One region of the Leuconostoc kimchii IMSNU 11154 genome, then DNA from elsewhere that is predicted to be linked to it. Evidence: predicted binding sites of a transcription regulator. Region 1 holds the regulator's gene; the other holds the start of a gene.
What was found. Region 1 encodes LexA, which represses DNA repair genes until DNA is damaged. Its sites were predicted from a motif close to CNAACANNTGTTNG; they were not measured.
Positions count from the first base shown of each region.

Region 1 (4,190 bases):
CAGGACACTAACACGTTTTTGCAAACCATTCATTTCAATGCTGCGTTGTGCCATTTCAGCTAATTCAGGCTGAATCTCAACTAGCTTAATTTTGCCGATGACCTTTGGTGAATAAAAAAGACCAACGGCACCTGTGCCAGCACCTAAATCAACCGTTAACCCAGCACCTTTACCTTTTACCCCAGCAAAGTGGGCTAATAATATGGCATCTAAGGAGTAAGAAAACATATCGGGATTTTGGATAATATGAACATTTTGCGAAGGTAAGCCATCAATACGCTCTCCTTCTTTAAGAATTACTTCAGTCATTGTTTTTTTCTCGCTTTATCGTGTAAAATTAATGAAGATAGTTTATGAGGTGAATAATAATGAAATTTTATGATTTTCTGCGTGGTATAGCTGTAAGTATTATATGGGTTATCAACGGACGTATCAAGTACATGAATCGTGATCGTATCCCTGTTAATGAAAATTATATTCTTGTCGGCCCCCATCGGACCTGGTGGGATCCTATTTGGTATGCCATTGCAGCCTACCCAAAACACTTTATTTTTATGGCCAAAGTTGAATTATTCAAATTTCCACCATTGGCTTGGTTAATAAGATCTGCTGGTGCGTTTCCTGTTGACCGAGAAAACGTCGGACCGAGTGTTATTAAAGTTCCAGTCAATGAACTCAAAAAGGGTAATCGTTCATTAATTATGTTTCCATCAGGTTCTCGACATAGCGATGAATTAAAATCCGGTTCCCTCTTGATTGCCAAAATGGCGGGCAAAGCCCTTGTTCCTACAGTTTACCAAGGGCCCGTCTCATTCGGTCAGTTATTTAAAAGGAACAACACAGTGATTAATTTTGGTGAACCAATTATCATTGATCGCAAAGACAGATTGAACAAAGAAAACATCGCTAAATATACTGAGTTGATTCAAGAAGCATTTGATAATCTCGATCACGAAGTGAACCCTGATTGGGTATACCTGGATCCCAAACGCGAAAAAAAATAAGCCAATTGGCTTATTTTTTTTGCGCTTGTTCGCTTTGTTGCTTCATTTGAGCCATCATTTGATTCAACTTTTTCTGTGATGGCTTTTGTCCCATTGACATCATCATCGATTTCATCATTTCTTCTGAAATTGGTGGATTCTTTGCTAAATAACTTTTCATTGAGTTACGCGCTAAGAAAAAACCAGCTGCCAATCCGATAACCAAGGCTAACACTGCAATCAATATGACAAGTCCAATACCTATATTCATAGTATTCCCCTTACTAAATTTCTAAAACTAATTATAGCATAAACCACAAGACGATAATATCAGAAATATGCTGTTTTTTTATTTAAAGTAAGAACAATTAGCATATATGCATTTTATCCACACATTTTTTTAAAATCAGCTTAATTTTAAAGAAATAGTAAATTTTCGCAATAAATTTATTACCAAAATACAAAGAAACGAACAAATGTTTGATTTGTTAGAGATTGTTCGTTATAATAATAATATATTAAATCGAGTAGAATTAAGGACTAAAACCCCATATGGCAATTCAAATTCAAGAAAGTAAACAACTTCAAGTGCTCCGTTTTATCCATGAAGCACAAATAACAAACGGTTACCCACCTACAGTTCGTGAAGTTGGTGAGGCAGTTGGCTTGTCATCGTCATCGACCATTCATGGTCACATTGAACGTTTGGTTAAGAAGGGTTATCTTTTAAAAGACGCCTCAAAGCCTCGCGCTCGTGCGATTGAAGTCACTGATTCAGGTCTCGAAGCTTTGGGTGTTTCAACAACCCCAGGTCGCATCCCAGTTCTTGGACTTGTAACAGCTGGAACACCTATTTTAGCTGTTGAAGAAGAGGCAACTGAATTCTTCCCTATCCCTGATAATTTAATGCAATTTGATGGTGATATGTTCATGTTAAATGTTCGTGGCAATTCCATGGTCAACATTGGTATATTAGATGGTGATAAGGTTATTGTTCGTAAACAAGATAATGCTGATAATGGTGATGTCGTTGTGGCAATGAACGATGACAATGAAGCCACTGTCAAAAGATTTTTCAGGGAAGCAGACCACTTCCGTCTCCAACCGGAAAATGACGCCATGTCTCCCATCATTTTGCGACGTGTATCTATTTTAGGAAAAGTTATTGGTCTCTATCGTGATGCTATTTATTAAGACACAAAAAACTCGGATAAATTATCCGAGTTTTTTTGTGCTTACACTTACCACTGCTTAGGATTAAGTTGCCACTGTTTTAGCGTTGTTATTTGTGACTCATTTAGTTCACCACGTTTAATTGCTGCAGCCATTAATTGCGAATAAGTTGTCAGCGATTTAAACGTGAGGTTTGCCCGTTTAAAATTAATGACACCTTCAGGTAACTCATATGAAAAAATTGAGACGACACCAATCACTTCAGCACCTGCTTGACGTGTGGCTTCAACAGCCCCTAATACTGAACCACCTGTGGAAATCAAATCATCAATTAACACAACTTTTTGCCCTGCAACTGTTGCCCCTTCTATCTGTCGACCTGCTCCGTGATCTTTTGGTTTTGAGCGAACATAAATCATAGGTTTATCCAAAATATCTGCAACCCAAGCAGCATGTGGAATTCCTGCTGTCGCGACACCACCAATGATGTCAACATCCCCGTACGCATTTTGAATCAGATCAGCCAGCCCTCTAAAAATATTTTGGCGCACTTTTGGTACACCAATAGTCATGCGATTGTCAGTATAAATCGGACTTTTAATTCCTGAAGCCCAAGTGAAAGGTTCATCTGGAGCAAATTTAACCGCACCTATGGCTAACAAATCGTCTGCTACTTGTTCTGCGTAATTCGTCATCTACTTACTCCATTCTTTTAACACACGTTCATAGACTGCAATAGGTTGAACTGCTTTTGTAATCGACCGCCCAATAACAAGACCGGTTGCACCATTTTCATGTGCTGCCTTTGGTGTCATAATACGTGCTTGGTCGTCAGCTTGATCACCAGCCAACCGAATACCTGGTGTGATTCTCAAAAACGAATCACTTGTATTTTTTTTAATCAGATTGGCTTCCAACGGCGAACTAATTGTGCCATCTATACCACTATAGTAGGCTAACTTTGCCAAATGAATAACACTTTCTGACATACTAGCATTAGTCAACTGTGTTTCCTGCATGTCCATTTCCGAAAATGAGGTCAATTGCGTTACAGCAAGTAGCTTCATATGCGCACCTTTATTTGCTACTGCCGCGCGTAACATCTTTTCGCCACCTGCGGCATGCACCGTCAAGTACTGAACATCTAATTTTGCTAAGCTGGCAACTGCATGCCCAACTGTTGTGGGAATATCATATAATTTTAAATCTAAAAACACATCAAACTTTTGTTCACGTAGTTCCCTGATAAAACTGGGACCTTCAGCATAAAATAATTCCATGCCAACCTTTAAGGCTGGTTTAACGATTCTATCGCGATATGGTAACAAAAAAGTATTTGCTGCTGCTGCATCTGGAAAATCCAATGCGATAAATACTGGCTCTATCATAAGTTCCTTCCCTAAACATACAATTTAAAAATCGTCATGTTCATTTAAGCGTACGCGTCACTTCTTGTACAGTACCAAAATGATAATTATCTAACGCACCTGGCAGTGCTTTAATGATGTCTGACATAACATGTGTATTATAGGCTAAAGCTGCACCAACTTGCACAGCACTTGCGCCTGCCATCATAAATTCCAGTGCATCATCCACTGCTTCAATACCTCCAACACCAATAATTGGTATCGAAACTGTTTGTGCTGCTTCGTAAACAAGACGTACGGCAATCGGATGAACAGCTTTACCCGACAGACCACCCGTTCCGCGGGCTAATTTTGGTTGGCGTTTTTGTAAATCAAAGCTCATACCTGTCACTGTATTAATCAGTACGATACCGCTCGCACCGGCAACTTCTACTGCTTTAGCAATTGGTCTAATATCAGTAACATTGGGTGATAATTTTGCATAAATTGGCAAATTCGTCACCTTTTTAACAGACGTAATCACTTCTGATGCAGCTTCAGCGGACACACCAAATGCCATGCCACCACGATCAACATTTGGACATGATAAATTGACTTCAATGGCAGTCAGGTAGGCGGTGTTGGTTAATAATTGTGCTAACGCCACATACTCATCAACCGTCTCACC
Region 1 covers NC_014136.1:220,766-224,955, forward strand. Annotated here, with positions in the region: gene LKI_RS01605 (tRNA1(Val) (adenine(37)-N6)-methyltransferase) at 1-309, opposite strand, end outside; gene LKI_RS01610 (lysophospholipid acyltransferase family protein) at 369-1,004, shown strand; gene LKI_RS01615 (YneF family protein) at 1,015-1,254, opposite strand; gene lexA (transcriptional repressor LexA) at 1,536-2,177, shown strand; gene pyrE (orotate phosphoribosyltransferase) at 2,225-2,851, opposite strand; gene pyrF (orotidine-5'-phosphate decarboxylase) at 2,852-3,544, opposite strand; gene LKI_RS01635 (dihydroorotate dehydrogenase) at 3,585-4,190, opposite strand, start outside.

Region 2 (4,190 bases), 140 kb from region 1:
CAAGATCATTTTTAAAACACATTATGGATTAAACTAATGTCGGTTTAAGAAATCAACGGTATGGCTATTCAGATGAGAGATTATGAAAAGGAAAAATAACTATGCCAACAAAATATGGTTAAAAGATAAAACGTTGGAAAGTGGATAAACAAGGCTGTCAATTCAAATCTGTTTTGCTTGTAATTAACGTGATTTAGACTTGCTGATTAAGGGAACTGATCGCAATACCAAAAGTGGTTTAAATAAAATTGAAGAACAATTGAATCAAGCTAAAAGACAATTACGTGAAGCTGGTAGTTAACAAAATACTCTGATAAATTAAACAATAGTGATTGTATTTGTTCCAATAAATCGGTATACTAATCAGAACAAAGTGACAATCGAAGTCATGTTGAATGGAGGCAAATAATAATGGTTGACGTATATGTTGTAAGTGCTTTTAGTAAGGACAATGCTGGCGGTAATAAAGCTGGGCTTGTTTTTGATAGACCCGATTTAACTTCTGCTCAAAAAATGGCAATTGCCAAAGAACTGGGATATGCTGAGACGGCTTTTATAACCGAATCAAAATTAGCAGACTTTCGTTTAGAGTATTTCACACCTACGGAAGAAGTGCCACTTTGTGGACATGCCACAATTGCAACATTCGCCTTTCTGAACTTGACAAATAAATTATCTAAAAGTGATTATACAATAGAAACAAAGTCGGGTATTTTATCTATGAAAGTTGACACTGATGGCATGGTGTTTATGGAACAAAAGGTTCCTACATATTCCAATACGCTTACATCAGATTTATTTAATGCATGTTTAGATACAAATGCAATCGACTCAAAACTACCAATTCAGATTGTATCAACAGGATTGCGGGATATTCTTTTACCAGTAAGTTCAAGAAAAGCACTTCAAGAATTAAAGCCTGATTTCAAAGTTATGGCTGCCTTGAGTAAAGAACAAAATGTGGTTGGTGTTCATGCATTTTCACTTGAAGAGAGCGAGAGTGGAATTACTGCGATTTGTAGAAATTTTGCACCTCTTTATGATATTGATGAAGAGTCGGCAACAGGTACATCTAACTGTGCCTTGGCCTGCTATCTATTTAAATATGTAGCAAAGAAGTCACAATATATTTTTGAGCAGGGATACAATCTTAATAGCCCATCAAAAATTGTTGTTAATTTGACAACTCATGATGGGATTATTGATGGTGTATTTGTGGGTGGATATGGTTATTTAGTAGAAAATAAATCAGTATCGGTTTAAATGGTTAGCTAAGATCAGGATTAAAAAAGCACAACGCTGTATGTTTAGCGTTGTGCTTTTTTAATCCTCACTTAACATATTGGCTATTTGACAATGTAATCTACCGCATCTTTAAGCGTTTTAACATAGATAACCTTATCGCAATTACTCCGCTTATTGGTTTCTTGTTTTCCTGTACCAACGTGAACACCAAGCATGTCACAATCAAGGGCGAGCGTTATATCAGATGAGTATCTATCACCAATGATAATGGACTGACTATTTTCAAAATAATATTTTGCATGGGCTTGATCGATTAAACCTTTTTTTGGTTTTCTGCAATTACAATTCGTTTTTTCTGAATGAGGACAGATAAAGGCATCGTCAAAACCGACTGAAATAAGAGAATTGAAGAAGTCATAATAATTCATTTTACCGTCTTCAATATGTGTTTGATTTGAAAGACCGAATACTTTAATATTATTTCTTTTTAATTTATCAATAGCTTCCAAAGTATAGGGATATAATTTAAAGTCTTCTAAAGATTGAAAGTGTCCATTACCACCAATAGTACCATCACGGTCGATAAAAACAGTTGTGTATTGTTGATTTATCATGAAATTTTTCCTTGTAAACTGTGAAGTTGTGCTCATAGCAAAATACAATTTCAGACCATATTTTACTGGCTTTACCTTGTGGGGCAGTAATTGCGGTAGTTGTATCTGGTCTTTTAATTTATGAAAACCAGTACCGATATCGAAATAATTAAATATTACAAATCGATTTTCAAGTCTGTACACCATAATATTGTTATGTGTTTCGATTTTGATCAAACACTATAAAAATACCTTTCAACAACCATTGTTTAAGGTATTTTTATTTGCGCTCAATTTACTAAGCGTAGTCAAAAAATCATAACAAACTCATTTCATAATTTTCTCTTGCCAAACAGAACATTTGTTCGTATAATGAATTATACACACTTGTTTTGGAGATAATATATGGTAGACCTGCAGAAAACTGAATATGACTATACACATGAAGAACGACGTGTGATATTTATGATTGATTCTAAAAGCTTTTATGCCAGTGTTGAGTGTGTGGAACGTAACTACAATCCATTAAAAGCACTACTTGTTGTGATGTCGGAACAAGAAAATACCAATGGTGGTTTAGTCTTGGCATCTTCACCAATGGCCAAGAAAATACTGGGTATCACTAATGTTACTAGACAACGTGATATTCCTGTTTGTCCGGACTTAGTCATTGCTCATCCGAGAATGAACCTTTATATTCAAGAAAATCTACGCATTAATAATATCTATCGACAATACACTGATGATGCGCACTTATTGCCATATTCTATTGATGAATCTATCCTTGATATGACACATTCTTGGCAGTTATTTGGTAAGACACCAGCAGAAGTTGCTTTCAAAATACAACAACACGTTCGGTCGGAAACAGGTATTTACTTAACTGTTGGTATTGGTGATTCACCAGTCTTAGCTAAATTGGCGCTTGATATTGAAGCCAAACACGCAAATAATTTAACTGGGATTTGGCATTATGAAGATGTACCAAGTAAATTGTGGCCAATCACACAGCTCACTGATATTTGGAGTATTGGTTCTCGAATTGCTCGTAAGCTAAACGTGATGGGTATTCATTCGATGTATGATTTAGCGCATCAAGATCCATATCTCTTTCGTTCGAAACTAGGATTAATGGGTGAACAATTACTCGCTTTGTCTTGGGGTATTGACCGTTCTGATTTGGCTGAAAACATTAAACCAAAAAGTAAGTCTTATAGTAACTCACAAGTATTACCACGTAATTATAGTCAACAAGCTGAGATTGAAGTTGTTGTCCGTGAAATGGCTGATCAAGTCGCTACAAGGATTCGTGCCCATCAAAAGCAAACAGGTTTAGTTAGTTTGTTTATCGGTTATTCTTTTGCCGAAAGTGAACAACAAGGGTCTCATGGTTTTCGGAAACAGTGCCGGATTAGTCCTACCAATAATACCAAAACTTTAATGGCTGTTATGGTTAATCTTTTTAGAAAGCACTGGCATGGCGAAGTAATTAGAAATATCGGGATTGATTATGGTGGTTTAGTTGATGATACTGGCGTACAGCTCAATCTCTTTGAGCAACCTGAACATCTTCTTAAAACAAATAAAATTGACCAGGTCGTTGATGAAATTCGGCAACGTTTTGGCACAACTGCTCTAATGCGAGCTATGTCCAAAGAGGAGGGGGGCACTGCCATTAATCGAGCTAGCCTAGTGGGAGGACATAATGGAGGTAATAGTTATGATTAAAAGAAAGGGTATTGTTCATGGCACGACCTGATTTTAACAAAAACATGCGTATTAAAGACTTTCAGAGCTACTATTGGTACAAAACGGAACTGCAACACATTTGCAAAAAGCACAGTCTGCCAACCACTGGAACAAAGGCTGAGTTAACAGCTTATATTATTAAATTGCTTTCTGGCGTACCAGTATCAAACATTAAAGTAACCAGAAAAATACGTCGTAAAGGCACTCTAAAAGACGGTTCAATTACACCCAATACAAGTATATTAGCGTCCGGTTTTAGTTTGAATAATGAAGCGCGAGCATTTTTTAAATCATATTATGGACTAAGCCAATTTAGTTTTAAAAAATCGATGGCTATTAAGATGCGAGCAATTGAAACGACACAAGACAAAACAGCCACAATCCAGGACTTGATAGATGTTTACGAGCACCCCGATAAAAATTTATCAAATAACGCTGAGGAACAGACATATCAATGGAATAACTTTGTCAAAACATTTATGGCTGATGATTGTACCAAAGTTTACCATGAACGAATGACAGTCGCTTCCATTTTATGGACAAAAGTTAGAGACTCTAATCAACCTAAAAAATACAGCAAAAAGCTATTGAAACAGTACCAAT
Region 2 covers NC_014136.1:77,785-81,974, reverse strand. Annotated here, with positions in the region: gene LKI_RS00890 (PhzF family phenazine biosynthesis protein) at 412-1,263, shown strand; gene LKI_RS00885 (HAD-IIIA family hydrolase) at 1,347-1,859, opposite strand; gene LKI_RS00880 (Y-family DNA polymerase) at 2,244-3,566, shown strand; gene LKI_RS00875 (SAP domain-containing protein) at 3,584-4,190, shown strand, end outside.
Region 2: a site for LexA is predicted at 2,193-2,206, ahead of LKI_RS00880 (Y-family DNA polymerase). Genes of this name have one in related genera too.